DNA from 2 places in the Pseudomonas sp. MF08831 genome. Region 1 is predicted to be linked to the other one. Evidence: predicted binding sites of a transcription regulator. Region 1 holds the regulator's gene; the other holds the start of a gene.
The links. The regulator FliA, encoded in region 1, starts transcription of late flagellar genes. The targets are predictions, from matches to a motif close to CTAAAGTTTNNNNNNNNNNNGCCGNTAA.
Positions count from the first base shown of each region.

Region 2: AC19YS_RS19385 (flagellar protein MotY) is a predicted target of FliA. The motif match lies at 5,289-5,316, and genes of this name have one in related genera.

Region 1 is NZ_JCBCUX010000016.1:126,509-135,484, forward strand. It holds gene flhA (flagellar biosynthesis protein FlhA) at 372-2,486, shown strand; gene flhF (flagellar biosynthesis GTPase FlhF) at 2,498-3,814, shown strand; gene fleN (flagellar synthesis regulator FleN) at 3,921-4,754, shown strand; gene fliA (RNA polymerase sigma factor FliA) at 4,751-5,491, shown strand; gene AC19YS_RS27105 (chemotaxis response regulator CheY) at 5,660-6,034, shown strand; gene AC19YS_RS27110 (protein phosphatase CheZ) at 6,053-6,841, shown strand; gene AC19YS_RS27115 (chemotaxis protein CheA) at 6,853-8,976, shown strand, end outside.
Region 2 is NZ_JCBCUX010000009.1:48,367-55,478, reverse strand. It holds gene AC19YS_RS19420 (molybdopterin oxidoreductase family protein) at 1-926, shown strand, start outside; gene grxD (Grx4 family monothiol glutaredoxin) at 1,013-1,351, shown strand; gene bfr (bacterioferritin) at 1,453-1,923, opposite strand; gene AC19YS_RS19405 (bacterioferritin-associated ferredoxin) at 2,124-2,342, opposite strand; gene AC19YS_RS19400 (peroxiredoxin) at 2,584-3,186, shown strand; gene rnt (ribonuclease T) at 3,509-4,180, opposite strand; gene pyrC (dihydroorotase) at 4,177-5,223, opposite strand; gene AC19YS_RS19385 (flagellar protein MotY) at 5,380-6,288, shown strand; gene AC19YS_RS19380 (argininosuccinate synthase) at 6,418-7,112, shown strand, end outside.

The DNA.
Region 1 (8,976 bases):
AGGGTGAAGAATACGGTGGGGGAGCGGTGTACGAAGACTAGAAAGCGAGTCTCCTAGGGACAACCCCAAAACCGTCTCGGAAATTTCCTCGATAGCAGCAGATGTACACAGATCCAAATGTGGGAGCGGGCTTGCTCGCGAAAGCGGTATGTCATTCAGCAATGTTCAAGCTGAACCACCGCCTTCGCGAGCAAGCCCGCTCCCACATTTCTGAATCGATTGACACCCGGTAGGCGCGGTCGCTTGTTCGGTCATCTGAGCCTCAAAGCAAAAGTTGGAAGGCTTCTTGCAATACCGCCTTCAGGACGCGCTTCAGCGTCAAAACTTTGCTTCAAGGAACACGAGGAATACCGGTGGTAGATCGCTCTCAAATGCTCAACACGGCCCGTGGCACCCTGACTGATCTGTCGCGGGGCAACCTGGGTGTGCCGTTGTTGTTGCTGGTGATGCTGGCAATGATGATGTTGCCGATGCCGCCGTTCCTGCTCGACGTGTTTTTCACCTTCAACATTGCCCTGTCCGTCGTCGTGCTGCTGGTCTGCGTGTACGCCCTGCGGCCGCTGGATTTCGCGGTATTCCCCACCATCCTGCTGATTGCGACCCTGCTGCGCCTGGCGCTGAACGTGGCGTCCACGCGGGTGGTGATGCTCCACGGCCAGGACGGCCATGCCGCCGCCGGTAAGGTGATCCAGGCGTTCGGTGAAGTGGTGATCGGCGGTAACTACGTGGTAGGTATCGTGGTGTTCGCGATCCTGATGATCATCAACTTCGTGGTGGTGACCAAGGGTGCCGGGCGGATTTCCGAGGTGAGCGCGCGCTTTACCCTCGACGCCATGCCCGGCAAACAAATGGCGATCGACGCCGACCTCAACGCCGGCCTGATCGACCAGGGCCAGGCCAAGGCCCGTCGTCTGGAAGTGGCGCAGGAAGCCGAGTTCTACGGTTCCATGGACGGCGCGAGCAAATTCGTGCGCGGTGACGCCATCGCCGGCCTGTTGATTCTGTTCATCAACCTGATCGGCGGCATGGCCGTCGGTATCTTCCAGCACGGCATGACCTTCGGCGATGCGGGCAAGGTGTACGCCTTGCTGACCATCGGTGACGGTTTAGTGGCGCAATTGCCATCACTGTTGTTATCCACAGCCGCCGCGATCATGGTGACCCGTGCTTCGGGCTCCGAAGACATGGGCAAACAGATCAGCCGCCAGATGTTTGCCTCGCCCAAGGCGCTGGCCGTGGCCGCCGGCATCATGGCGATCATGGGCATTGTGCCGGGCATGCCGCATATCTCGTTCCTGAGCATGGCGGCCATGGCCGCTGGCGGCGCGTACCTGTTCTGGCGCAAGCAAAACCTGGTCAAGGTGCAGGCCCAGCAGGAAATCGCCCGCCAGCAGGACCTGCTGCCATCGCCGGCCCGCGCCCAGGAAACCAAGGAGCTGGGCTGGGATGACGTAACCCCGATCGACATGATCGGCCTGGAAGTCGGCTACCGCCTGATTCCGCTGGTAGACCGCAACCAGGGCGGCCAATTGCTGGCGCGGATCAAGGGCGTGCGCAAGAAGCTGTCCCAGGACCTGGGCTTCCTGATGCCCACCGTACACATTCGCGACAACCTCGACCTGGCGCCCAGCGCCTACCGCCTGACCCTGATGGGCGTGATCCTCGCCGAAGCCGAGATCTACCCCGACCGCGAACTGGCGATCAACCCCGGCCAGGTGTTCGGCACGCTCAACGGCATCACCGCCAAAGATCCGGCTTTTGGCCTGGAAGCGGTGTGGATCGAAGTCAGCCAGCGCAGCCAGGCGCAATCGCTGGGTTACACCGTGGTAGACGCCAGCACGGTGGTCGCCACGCACCTCAATCAGATTCTGTACAAGCACTCCCACGAGCTGATCGGCCACGAGGAAGTCCAGCAATTGATGGGTTTGCTGGCCAAAGCCTCGCCAAAACTGGCCGAAGAACTGGTGCCGGGCGTGCTCTCGCTGTCGCAATTGCTCAAGGTGTTGCAGGCCTTGCTCGCCGAACAGGTGCCGGTACGCGACATTCGCAGCATCGCCGAGGCCATCGCGAACAACGCCGCCAAGAGTCAAGATACCGCCGCGCTGGTGGCGGCGGTGCGGGTCGGATTGTCCCGTGCAATCGTGCAAAGCATTGTAGGGATTGAGTCTGAGCTGCCTGTGATCACCTTGGAGCCAAGGTTGGAACAAATATTGCTCAATAGTATTCAGAAGGCAGGACAAGGCCAGGAAGAGGGCGTTCTGCTGGAGCCAAGCATGGCGGAAAAACTGCAGCGTTCATTGATTGAAGCCGCGCAGCGCCAGGAAATGGCGGGTCACCCGGTGATTCTGCTGGTGGCGGGCCCGGTCCGCGCGATGTTGTCGCGGTTTGGACGTCTGGCAGTGCCGAATTTGCACGTTTTGGCTTATCAGGAAATTCCTGACAACAAGCAAGTGACTATTGTCGCGACAGTAGGGCCCAACGGCTGAGGTAGTGGGTTATGCAAGTTAAGCGTTTTTTCGCCGCCGATATGCGTCAGGCCATGAAACTGGTACGTGATGAGCTGGGCGCCGATGCCGCGATTATCGGAAACCGTCGTATTGCCGGCGGTGTCGAGCTGACGGCTGCCCTGGATTACACCCCCTCGGCGCTGGCGCCGCGTGTGCCGAACATGGAGCTCGAAGACGAGCTGCGCAAGACGGCCTCGCGGATTGTCTCGGCCCAGGCTGAATTGAGCATGCGCGGCGACAGCGATGCCAGCACCAACCGCCAGTTGTTCGCCGGCCTGCCGCTGACCGCTGCCGAGCCGCTGGTTGAACCGACCTTCAAAGAACCGCCACGTCCTGCAGCGCCGGCCCCGGCTGCCGCAGTCGACCAGCGCGTGTTCGACTCGATGCGCTTTGAACTCAACGGCCTGCGTGAGCTGCTCGAAGTGCAGCTGGGCTCGCTGGCGTGGAACCAGTTGCAAGGCAGCAAGCCGCAACAAGCCAACCTGTGGCGTCGCCTGCAACGCATCGGTCTGTCTGGCCCGTTGTCCCGCGACCTGCTGGCGCTGACCGCCGAAGTTGAAGAACCACGCCAGGCCTGGCGCATGTTGCTGGCGCACTTGGCACGCATGATCGTCACCCCGGAAATCGAACCCCTGGAAGAGGGCGGTGTGATTGCCATGGTCGGCCCGGCCGGCATGGGCAAGACCACCACCCTGGCGAAACTGGCAGCGCGTTATGTGCTCAAGTACGGCGCGCAGAATATCGCGCTGGTGAGCATGGACAGCTACCGCATTGGCGCCCAGGAGCAGCTCAAGACCCTGGGCCGCATCCTCAACGTGACGGTGACCCACGTTGACCCGGGCCAGTCGCTGGCCAATGCCCTCGACCCGCTGCTGCGCAAGCGCGTGGTGCTGATCGACACCGCCGGCCTGCAAGCCAGTGACCCGGCGCTGCGCATGCAGCTCGAAAGCCTGGCCGGGCGCGGCATCAAGTCAAAAAATTACCTGGTGCTTGCAACCACCAGCCAGAAACAGGTTCTTACCGCTGCATATCACAGCTACAAGCGTTGCGGCCTGGCCGGTTGCATCCTCACCAAGCTCGATGAAACCGCGAGCCTGGGTGAAGTGCTGAGCCTGGCCATCAGTCATGAATTACCGGTCGCCTACCTGACCGACGGGCCGCGGATCCCGGATGATCTCCATCTGCCGCGCCGTCATCAGTTGGTCAGCCGTGCTGTCAGCGTGCAAATGCAAGAAGAGCCTAGCGAGGAAGCGATGGCCGATATGTTCGCCGACCTTTACCACAACCCCGCCAAACGGGTCGGTTAAGGCCAGGATGAACACCATGAAATGTATCTACATCGATGGTCTGCAAGCGATTCACGCGGCCAAGCCATGTAGCCTGCGTCTAAGCAAGACAAGGTAAAGAAATAAAATGGGCAGCATGCATCCCGTACAGGTGATCGCGGTGACCGGCGGCAAAGGTGGCGTCGGGAAAACTAACGTGTCAGTGAATTTGTCCCTGGCCCTGGCAGAGCTTGGCCGTCGCGTCATGCTGCTGGATGCTGACCTGGGCCTGGCGAACGTCGACGTTCTGCTGGGGCTGACACCCAAACACACCCTTGCCGATGTGATCGAGGGCCGCTGCGAGCTGCGCGATGTGCTGCTGCAAGGCCCCGGTGGCATTCGCATCGTGCCGGCCGCCTCGGGCACCCAGAGCATGGTGCACCTGAGCCCGGCGCAGCACGCCGGCCTGATCCAGGCGTTCAGCGATATCGGCGATAACCTCGACGTGCTGGTGATCGACACCGCCGCCGGCATCGGCGAGTCCGTGGTCAGCTTCGTGCGCGCCGCCCAGGAAGTGCTGCTGGTGGTCTGCGACGAACCCACCTCGATCACCGACGCCTATGCCCTGATCAAACTGCTTAACCGTGACTACGGCATGAACCGCTTCCGCGTGCTGGCCAACATGGCCCAAAGCCCGCAGGAAGGGCGCAACCTGTTCGCCAAGTTGACCAAGGTCACGGATCGCTTCTTGGATGTCGCCTTACAATATGTAGGCGCAGTTCCCTATGACGAGTGTGTACGCAAGGCTGTGCAAAAGCAGCGTGCGGTCTACGAAGCGTTCCCTCGTTCGAAGTGCGCACTGGCGTTCAAGGCTATTGCCCAGAAGGTCGATACTTGGCCGTTGCCCGCCAACCCTCGGGGGCATCTGGAGTTTTTCGTCGAGCGATTGGTGCATCAGACGAGCGCAGGACCGGTGCTATGACATCCAGCGGCTACAACCTTTACAAAAAGTCGGCACGTGACAGCCAGGGCGAATTGATCGAGCGCTATGCGCCCCTGGTCAAGCGCATTGCCTATCACTTGCTGGCACGCCTGCCGGCCAGCGTGCAGGTCGAAGACCTGATCCAGGCCGGCATGATCGGTCTGCTCGAAGTGTCGACCAAATACGACGCGAGCAAAGGCGCGAGTTTCGAGACGTATGCGGGTATCCGTATCCGTGGCGCGATGCTCGATGAAGTGCGTAAAGGGGATTGGGCGCCGCGTTCGGTACACCGCAATACGCGCATGGTCAGTGACGCAATTCGCGCAATTGAAGCAAAAACCGGTCGTGACGCTAAAGATCATGAAGTTGCGGCCGAACTCCAATTGAGTCTCGACGATTACTACGGGATTTTGAACGATACCTTGGGCAGCCGCCTGTTCAGTTTCGACGACCTGTTGCAGGACGGCGAACACGAAGGGCTGCACGAGGACGGCGCGAGTGCTCATCTCGAACCGTCACGCGACCTGGAGGACGAACGTTTCCAGGGTGCGCTGGCGGAAGCGATTGCCAATTTGCCGGAGCGTGAGCGACTGGTGTTGGCGCTGTACTACGACGAAGAGCTGAACCTCAAGGAAATCGGTGAGGTCCTGGGGGTCAGCGAATCGCGTGTCAGCCAGTTGCACAGCCAGTGCGCAGCCCGCTTGCGGGGGCGATTGGGAGAGTGGCGCGCGCGCTGACAGGCAGTGTGGGGACACTGCAGACGCTACCGCGAAGGCTTCATGCCTTCGCGGGTTCGTACCGTGGTGCCCTGGGCAGTCCTTTTTGTGTAACGCCTGTTGATTGAAATGGCGCGTCCAGGTGCTGGGCGCGTTTAAGACTGCTTGGAGGTCGAATTGGACAAGAACATGAAAATCCTCATCGTTGATGACTTCTCAACGATGCGGCGGATCATAAAAAACCTGTTGCGTGACCTTGGGTTCACCAACACGGTCGAGGCGGATGACGGCATTACGGCGATTCCGATCCTCAACAGCGGGAGCATCGACTTTCTGGTAACCGACTGGAACATGCCGGGCATGACCGGTATCGACTTGCTGCGTCACGTGCGCGCCGATGAAAAACTGCGCAGCCTGCCTGTGTTGATGGTGACCGCCGAAGCCAAGCGTGAACAGATCATCGAAGCCGCCCAAGCCGGGGTAAACGGCTACGTGGTCAAGCCATTCACTGCACTGGCCTTGAAAGAGAAGATCGAAAAAATCTTCGAACGCATCGGTCATTGATGCTGCCACGGGGGAGCTATGGAGCATAAAGAAACGTCACAGGGCGACTTTGAGTCGACCCTGAAAAAGCATGCTCACCAGTTGGTCGAAAGCCTTGAAAAAGGCCAGTTCGGCGACGCGGTGCAGTTAATCCATGAGCTTAACCAGACCCGTGACCGCGGCCTGTACCAGGAAGTGGGCAAGCTCACACGCGAGCTGCACAGTGCGATCGTCAATTTTCAGATTGACCCGCACATGCCCCAGGCCGAAGAAATTTCGCAAATCACCGATGCCACCGAACGCCTGTCCTATGTGGTCAGGCTGACTGAGGCGGCGGCCAACCGCACCATGGACCTGGTGGAAAACGCCACGCCGCTGGTCAATGGCATGGCCACCGAAGCTCAGGCGCTCAGCGTTGACTGGGGCCGCTTCATGCGTCGTGAAGTGGGGGCTGAAGAGTTTCGTGAGTTGGCGCGTCGGGTTGACGCTTTTCTGTCACGCAGCGAGCAGGAAAACCGCACGGTTTCCAGCAACCTCAATGACATTCTGCTGGCCCAGGATTACCAGGACCTCACCGGTCAGGTGATCAAGCGCGTGACCCAATTGGTCACCGAAGTGGAAAGCAACCTGCTCAAACTGGTGCTCATGGCCGGCCAGGTAGACCGTTTTGCCGGCATCGAACATGACCGCGAAGCGATCCTCTCGGAAAAAGATCCACAAAAACATCTCGCCAAGGGTGAAGGTCCGCAGATTCATGCCGATAAACGTGAAGACGTTATGTCAGGTCAGGATGACGTAGATGACCTGTTATCCAGTTTAGGCTTCTAAGGAGCACCCACATGAGCTTCGGCGCCGATGAAGAAATCCTTCAGGATTTCCTTGTAGAGGCCGGCGAAATTTTAGAGCAACTGTCCGAGCAACTGGTCGAGCTGGAAAGCCGACCGGATGATGCGAACCTGCTCAATGCAATTTTTCGCGGTTTTCACACTGTAAAAGGGGGCGCCGGCTTCCTCCAGCTCCATGAGCTGGTGGAGTGCTGTCACATCGCCGAGAACGTGTTCGACATCCTGCGCAAGGGTGAGCGGCACGTCGACTCGGAACTGATGGACGTGATTCTCGAAGCGCTGGATGCGGTCAACGGCATGTTCAGCGAAGTGCGCGAACGTGCACCGATCACTGCGGCCACGCCGGAACTGCTGGCGGCCCTGGCACGCCTGGCAGAACCGGCCACGTCGGCGGCACCTGTGGCAGCGGCGCCTGAGCCGGTTGTCGAGGCTGAGCCGGATGTGACCGACAGCGAGTTCGAGCAGTTGCTCAACTCCCTCAGTGCGGTGAAGGCCGAAGCTGAAGCACCGCAAGCGCCCATTGCGCCTGCGGCGCCGACCAGCGAAGACATTACCGACGCCGAGTTCGAGTCCCTGCTTGACCAGTTGCATGGCAAGGGCCAGTTTGCCGCCGACGCCGTGGCACCTGCCGCTGCGCCGCAGGCACCAGCGGCGTCTGCCAACACCGACATTACCGACGACGAATTCGAAGCGTTGCTCGACCAACTGCATGGCAAGGGCACCTTTGCGGCCGAAGCCTTGCCGGAAGTCGCGGCCACCGCCACCGCCGCCGCACCTGCTGCCACGGCAGCACCGGCTGGCGACGGGCTGATCTCCGATCACGAATTCGAAGCCTTGCTGGATGAATTGCACGGCAAAGGCAAGTTCACCGAAGTGGCCCCGGCCGCCGCGGCGACTGCCACCCCGGTAGCCGCGAAACCTGCCCCAGCCAAAGCCGCCGCACCGGCCGCCGCCAAACCCGCTCCGGCCCCCGCAGCCGCCCCGGCGCCTGCACGGGCTGCCGCGGCGCCAGTGGCCGAGAAGCCTGCCAGTGAAGCCGAAACCACCGTACGGGTTGATACCGCACGCCTGGACGACATCATGAACATGGTCGGCGAACTGGTGCTGGTGCGTAACCGTCTGGTGCGCCTGGGCCTGAACAGCGGCGATGAAGCCATGCAAAAGGCCGTGTCGAACCTCGACGTGGTCACCGCTGACTTGCAGACCGCCGTGATGAAAACGCGGATGCAGCCGATCAAGAAAGTCTTCGGCCGCTTCCCACGCCTGGTTCGCGACCTGGCTCGTCAGCTTAAGAAAGAAATCAACCTGGAACTGGTGGGTGAAGAAACCGACCTCGACAAAAACCTGGTCGAGGCCCTGGCCGACCCGCTGGTCCACTTGGTGCGCAACGCCGTCGACCACGGCGTCGAAACGCCGGAAGAGCGCGAAGCCGCGGGCAAGTCCCGCAACGGCAAGGTGATTCTGGCGGCCGAGCAAGAAGGCGACCATATCCTGCTGTCGATCACCGATGACGGCAAAGGCATGGACCCGACGATTCTGCGCAATATCGCGGTCAAGCGTGGCGTGATGGACAAGGACGCCGCCGACCGCCTGACCGACACCGAGTGCTACAACCTGATCTTCGCCCCGGGCTTCTCGACCAAGACCGAGATTTCCGACGTGTCCGGCCGTGGCGTGGGCATGGACGTGGTGAAGACCAAGATCAGCCAGCTCAATGGTTCGATCAACATTTACTCGACCAAGGGCCAAGGCTCGAAGATCGTCATCAAGGTGCCGTTGACCCTGGCGATCATGCCAACCCTGATGGTGATGCTGGGCAACCAGGCGTTCGCCTTCCCGCTGGTCAACGTCAACGAGATCTTCCACCTCGACCTGTCGCGCACCAACGTGGTGGACGGCCAGGAAGTGGTGATCGTGCGCGACAAGGCATTGCCCCTGTTCTACCTCAAGCGCTGGCTGGTGGCTTCGGCCAAGCATGAAGAGCAGCGCGAAGGCCATGTGGTGATCTTGTCCGTGGGCACCCAGCGCATCGGCTTTGTTGTCGATCAACTGGTTGGCCAGGAAGAAGTGGTCATCAAGCCTTTGGGCAAAATGCTGCAGGGAACCCCGGGCATGTCG
Region 2 (7,112 bases), on a different contig from region 1:
CGGTGTTGTCGACGCCAAACGGTCGCCAGTTGGAGCAGGCGCTGGACGGGCTTGAGTTCATGGTCAGCATCGACCTCTATATCAACGAGACCACGCGTTACGCTGACCTTATCCTGCCGTCCACCTCGGCGCTGGAAAACGATCACTACGACACCACGTTCAATATGTTCGCCGTGCGCAACGTCACTCGGTTCAACCGCGCGATCCTGCCCAAGCCCGCAGGCGCGCTGCACGACTGGGAAATCTTTGTCGGCCTGGCCAAGGCCTTCGCGGCGCAGACAGGCGTGGCGCTCAAACCGACCATGGCGCCGGCGCAGATGATTGACTTTGGTTTGCGTGCCGGGGCTTACGGTGACGCTTCCGATCACAAGTTGTCGGTGGCGATGCTTGCCGACCATCCGCACGGCGTGGATTTGGGGCCGCTCAAGCCCAATCTCGCCACGCGCTTGAAGACCGCCAACGGCCGGGTGCAGGCAGCGCCGGCGGTGATCCTGGCTGACTTGGCGCGGTTCGCAGCACACCCCGGGCCGGTGTTGGATGAACTCCTGTTGATCGGCCGTCGTCATGTGCGCAGCAATAACTCGTGGATGCATAACTATCATCGTCTGGTGAAGGGCAAGCCTCGGCACCAGTTGCATATGCACCCTGATGACCTGGCCAGTCGACAATTGAGCGATGGTCAGCGGGTGCGCGTCAGTTCGCGCATCGGCATGATCGAAGTGGAAGTAGTGGCCAGCCTGGACATGATGCCCGGCGTGGTCAGCCTGCCCCATGGCTGGGGGCATGGACGCCCAGGCGTACAGATGAGCATTGCCAGCGGGCAGCCGGGGGCGAGTGCGAATGACTTGACCGACGAGCGGCAGTTGGACGAGTTATCCGGCAATGCTGCGCTCAACGGTGTGCCGGTGCAGGTAGCGGCTGCCTGAGGCGCCCGACCACCGGGCTGGAATTTTGCGTTACAATGCGCCACCGTGCCGACCTGTGAGTCGCAAAGTTCCAGCCGAGGTGTTCCATGGATATCATCGAAACGATCAAAGAGCAGATTGCCAACAACACCATTCTGCTTTACATGAAGGGCGCGCCAAACGCTCCTCAGTGCGGTTTCTCCGCGAAGGCTTCCCAAGCCATCATGCAGTGCGGCGAGAAATTCGCCTACGTGGATATCCTGCAAAACCCTGAAATCCGCGCCAACCTGCCGAAGTACGCCAACTGGCCAACGTTCCCGCAGCTGTGGGTCGCCGGTGAGCTGGTCGGCGGCAGTGACATCATCACTGAAATGGCTGCGGATGGTTCGCTGCAAGCGCTGATCAAAGAAGCAGCGGCAAACGCCGCCGCCAAGACCGACGCTTAACCCTGAAGGCGCCGGCTAGCCGGCGCCTTCAGTGCGTCAGTCAATAAAAAGCCCCGCTTCTCGAAAGAGAGCGGGGCTTTTTATGGCCTGTTGACTACGGGTTATTCACCCATCTGCGATTGCAGGTAGTTTTCCAGGCTGACTTTGTCGATCAGGCCCAGTTGGGTTTCCAGCCAGTCGATGTGTTCTTCCTGGTCTTCCAGAATGTCTTCGAGCAGTTCACGGCTGCCGAAATCGCCCTTGGTTTCGCAGTGCGCAATCGCGGCTTTGAGGTCGCTGTGGCTCTTCTGTTCGAACTTCAGGTCGCTGATGATCATTTCCTGGGTGTGCTCGCCGATGTTCAGCTTGCCCAGGTCCTGCACGTTCGGCAGGCCTTCCAGGAACAGGATGCGCTTGATCAACGCGTCCGCGTCTTTCATGGCCTTGATGGATTCTTTGTATTCGCGCTTGCCGAGCTTTTCCAGGCCCCAATCGTCATACATGCGCGCATGCAGGAAGTACTGATTGATCGCGACCAGTTCATTGGCAAGGATTTTATTGAGTTGCTGGATGACTGAGATGTCGCCTTTCATGACTGGGGTCCTGCCCTGTATTAGCTGTGTATAAGGCGGAGTTTGAGCGGCGAAATCCCTAGTGTCAAACCTAAGTTATTGAATAATAAATGAAAATTAATCGGAATAAGAATGTTTGTGTTCCGCGTCTTGACGCTAACTAATTGAATTGCGGGCATAAAAAAACCGGACACTAAGTCCGGTTCTTCAAAACACGCTATTTAAGCGTGTGTAAATTCTGCTGAGTAGGGGAGTGCTGACTGAGCGGTTTGCAGCTGCGTCAGGGTTTCCCGTACCACTTGCTTGGCGAGGCAAGCACATTTACCGCACTGGCTGGCAACGCCGGTGGTTTCACGTACTTCCTTGTAGCTGCAGCAACCTTCGTAGATTGCTTCGCGGATTTGTCCGTCGGTGACGCCAGTGCAGAGGCAGACATACATAAGGGAGAACCATCGCGGGTTAAGGCTTAAGTGCGATGGATCTTAATGTTAACGAGAATGATTGTCAAAGTAGATTCGTAGGGTATTGCCCGGCACTGCCCGTGCGCTGACGAACGGTTTTTTCAGTGTATGATGGTCGGTCTTCACGAAGCGTGACCGCGTCACAGGGCTGTCGCTTATTCGCGTCAGACTGGGCCGGTCCTTTTACTTCAATCGTCACCCCTGCATCAGGAGATAACCAATGAGCGTACTCGTCGGCAAACAAGCCCCGGATTTCGACGTACCTGCCGTCCTCGGCAATGGCGAAATCGTAGACAGCTTCAAACTGTCTGAAGCCATCAAAGGCAAATACGGCCTGGTGTTCTTCTACCCGCTGGACTTCACCTTCGTCTGCCCGTCGGAGCTGATCGCTCTGGACCACCGCATGGACGATTTCAAGGCGCGCAACGTTGAAGTGGTAGCCGTTTCCATCGACTCCCATTTCACTCACAACGCCTGGCGCAACACCGCCATCAATGATGGCGGCATCGGCAAAGTCAAATACACCATGGCTGCCGACATGAAACACGACATCGCCAAGGCCTACGACGTTGAGTCCGAAGGCGGCGTGGCTTTCCGTGGCGCGTTCCTGATCGACGACAAGGGCGTTGTGCGCTCGCAGATCATCAACGACCTGCCGCTGGGCCGTAACATGGAAGAGCTGATCCGTCTGGTCGACGCGCTGCAATTCCACGAAGAGCACGGCGAAGTTTGCCCTGCCAACTGGAAAAAAGGCGACAAAGGCATGACCGCTTCCACCGAAGGTGTTGCGGCTTACCTGACCGAGAACGCTGGCAAGCTGTAAGCCACGTTCGAAGCAAAAAAAACCGGCCTGAGAAGGCCGGTTTTTTTGTGCGCGGGAAATGACCTTGTGGCGACTGGTGTTCAGCGGCTGGCGGGTCGTGGTGGCAAATGGCTTGTTGTGGCGAGTGAGTAGGTTGTGGTGAGTGAGTAGGTTGTGGCGAGCGGGTTTGCCCCGCGTTGGGCTGCGAAGCAGCCCCAATTAGACCGCCACGATTTACCTGGCAGACCGCGTTGTTTGGTTCTGGGGCCACTGCGCGGCCCAACGCGGGGCAAGCCCGCTCACCACAACGAGCCCGTTCGCCACAACAGCGCTCGGGCAGGCCTCAGTCGTTGAAGTCTTCCCAGCCGCCCATCTGCTTCCAGCGGTTGACGATGCCGCAGAACAACTCGGCCGTCTTCTCGGTGTCGTAGCGAGCCGAGTGGGCCTCACGCCCGTCAAAGTCGATACCGGCCGCCTGACAGGCTTTCGCCAGCACGGTCTGGCCATACGCCAGGCCCGCGAGGGTAGCAGTGTCGAAGCTGGAGAACGGGTGAAACGGGTTGCGCTTCATGTCCAACCGCGTCACGGCGGCATTCAGGAAGCCCAGGTCGAAGCTGCTGTTGTGGCCGACCAGGATCGCGCGTTTGCAACCATTGGCCTTCAACGCCTTGCGCACACCACGGAAGATATCGGTCAGCGCCGCTTCTTCACTCACCGCCATGCGCAGCGGGTGGTCGAGCTTGATGCCGGTGAATTCCAAAGCGGCTGCTTCAATGTTCGCGCCCTCGAACGGCTCGACACGAAAGAAGTGGGTGTGCTCGGGAAACACAAAACCCTGCTCGTCCATGCCGATGGTGGTCGCGGCAATTTCCAGCAAGGCGTCGGTGGCGCAGTTGAAGCCACCGGTTTCTACATCGATGACCACCGGCAGATAGCCGCGAAACCGCTCGGCCATCGGGTGACGGGAACCGCCGCCACTGTGCTCGTGTTCGTCATCGTAATGGTCTTCACTCACTTGCTTTCCTCCAGCAGGCGCCAGCGCAGTGTTTCACCGGCGCGCAGCGGGATAACAGTCAGCTCGCCAAACGGCAGGCTGGCAGGGGCGGTCCATTCTTCACGAACCAGGGTAATGCGGTCGGTGTTCGCCGGCAGGCCGTAGAAACGCGGGCCGTTGAGGCTGGCGAAGCCTTCGAGCTTGTCCAGGGCATTGCGCTGTTCAAACGCTTCGGCGTACAGCTCGATCGCCGCATAAGCGGTGTAGCAGCCGGCACAGCCACACGCGGCTTCCTTGGCGTGTTGAGCGTGCGGCGCGGAGTCGGTGCCGAGGAAGAACTTCGGGCTGCCGCTGGTGGCGGCGTCCAGCAAGGCCACTTGGTGAGTGTTGCGCTTGAGGATCGGCAGGCAATAGAAGTGCGGCCGAATCCCGCCCACCAACATGTGGTTGCGGTTGTAGAGCAGGTGATGCGCGGTGATGGTCGCACCGACATTGGCCGAAGCCTCGGTCACAAACTGCACGGCGTCGGCCGTGGTGATGTGTTCGAACACTACCTTAAGCGTCGGGAACAGCTCGACCACGCGGCGCATATGCTCGTCGATGAAGACCTTCTCGCGATCGAACACATCGACATCGCCACGCGTGACTTCACCGTGAATCAGCAGCGGCATACCGACTTCAGCCATGGCTTCGATGGCCGGCAGGATCTTGTCGATACTGGTCACGCCGGAATCGGAGTTGGTGGTCGCACCCGCCGGGTACAGCTTGGCGGCGTGCACGAAGCCGGTGGCCTTGGCCTGGCGAATCTCGTCAGGCTGGGTGCGGTCAGTGAGGTAAAGCACCATCAGCGGTTCGAAGCGGCTGCCGGCCGGCCGTGCAGCGAGGATGCGCTGGCGATAGGCGTCGGCTTCAGCGGCATTACGCACCGGAGGAACGAGGTTAGGCATGATGATGGCGCGGCCAAATGTGCGCGCTACATCGGCCACGGTTTGGGGTAACGCAGCACCATCGCGAAGATGAATATGCCAGTCGTCGGGACGCAGCAGGGTCAGGCGGTCGGACATTGGGGATTCCAGGCGGGTCAATCTGGTGGGAATGCTACCGGAAAAGACTCTTGCAGGCACTCGCTATCAAGTTTTGCAGGACGCTACCGATATCCCTGGGTATGCCTTAACGACGTATGACGCTTTGAAGTGTTGTAGAAACCAGTGGAGCCTCCCGTGCGCCAGCATTATCTAGCCCTGCTCAGTGTGTTCGCCAGCCTGCCTGCGATGGCCCTCACGTTCCAGACACGTCTGGAGAATATTGAGTGGAAGGTGGAAGGCGACCAGTTCGAATGCCGCTTGACCCAGCCGATCACCGATTTCGGCTCGGGTGAGTTCGTGCGCCGGGCCGGCGAGCAGGCGACGTTTCGCCTGAAAGCCTACAACGGCGCGCTGGGTGCGGGCTCGGCGACCTTGTTGGCCGCCGCTGCGCCCTGGCAGCCGGGCCGCGGGGACATCAACCTTGGCGCCGTGCGTGCCGGCAGTGGCGAGGTGTTGTTCAACAGCTCCCAAGCTCAGGCCGGGCGGCTGTTCACCGGTTTGCTGGAAGGACGTAGCCCGACCGTGCGGCATTACGGGCGCGAAGGCGGCTACTCGGAAATCCGTCTGTTGCCGGTCAAGTTCAACAAGGCCTACAACGAATACCAATTGTGCACCACCAAGCTGTTGCCGATGAATTACGACCAGGTCAAACAGACCGAAGTCGGCTTTCCCGGCGGCGGCATTGAACTGGACGCGGCCGCGAAGAAGAAGCTGGACGTGATTGTGGCGTTCATGAAAGCCGATCCTACCGTCAACCATGTCGAGTTGAACGGCCATTCGGACAACAGCGGAAATCGCCTGACCAACCGTGATGTTTCGCGCCGCCGGGCGTTGGCGGTCACGGACTACTTAAAGGCCAATGGCATCCCGGAATCGCAGATTTCCATGCGGTTTTACGGCGAGAGCTACCCACTGGCGCCCAACACCAATGCCGCCAACCGGGCGCGCAATCGCCGCGTGAATATCCAGCTGGAACGCGTGGCAGCCCCCGAGAAACCGGCGCCGCAGGCCACTGCACCGAGCAACCCGGCACACACGTCTTAAGGTGCGACCCTCGGTCGCCCGCTCGACATAATCTGTCGCTTTATCTTCATTTGCTGTCGCGCCTCTGTAAATTCACGGTTTTGGTCGGTAGAATCGACGCCTTTCCGTACAACCCCGTGGAGTGATGGCATGGCCGACGTAAACAAGGTCGTTCTCGCGTATTCCGGCGGCCTGGACACTTCGGTGATCCTCAAGTGGCTGCAGGATACTTATAACTGTGAAGTGGTGACCTTCACCGCTGACCTGGGTCAGGGCGAAGAGGTCGAACCTGCACGTGCCAAGGCGCAAGCCATGGGCGTGAAAGAGATCTACATTGACGACCTGCGCGAAGAATTCGTCCGCGATTTCGTCTTCCCGATGTTTCGCGCCAACACCGTCTACGAAGGCGAGTACCTGCTGGGTACTTCCATCGCACGTCCGCTGATTGCCAAACGCCTGATCGAAATTGCCAATGAAACCGGCGCCGACGCCATTTCCCATGGCGCGACCGGCAAGGGCAACGATCAGGTGCGCTTCGAACTGGGCGCCTACGCGCTCAAACCAGGCGTGAAAGTGATTGCTCCGTGGCGTGAGTGGGACCTTTTGTCCCGTGAAAAGCTGATGGATTACGCTGAAAAGCACGCAATCCCGATCGAGCGTCACGGCAAGAAGAAGTCCCCGTACTCGATGGACGCCAACCTGCTGCACATCTCCTATGAAGGCGGCGTGCTGGAAGACACCTGGACCGAGCACGAAGAAGACATGTGGAAATGGACCGTCTCCCCGGAGAACGCTCCTGACAAGCCACAATACCTGGAACTGACCTACCGCAACGGCGACATCGT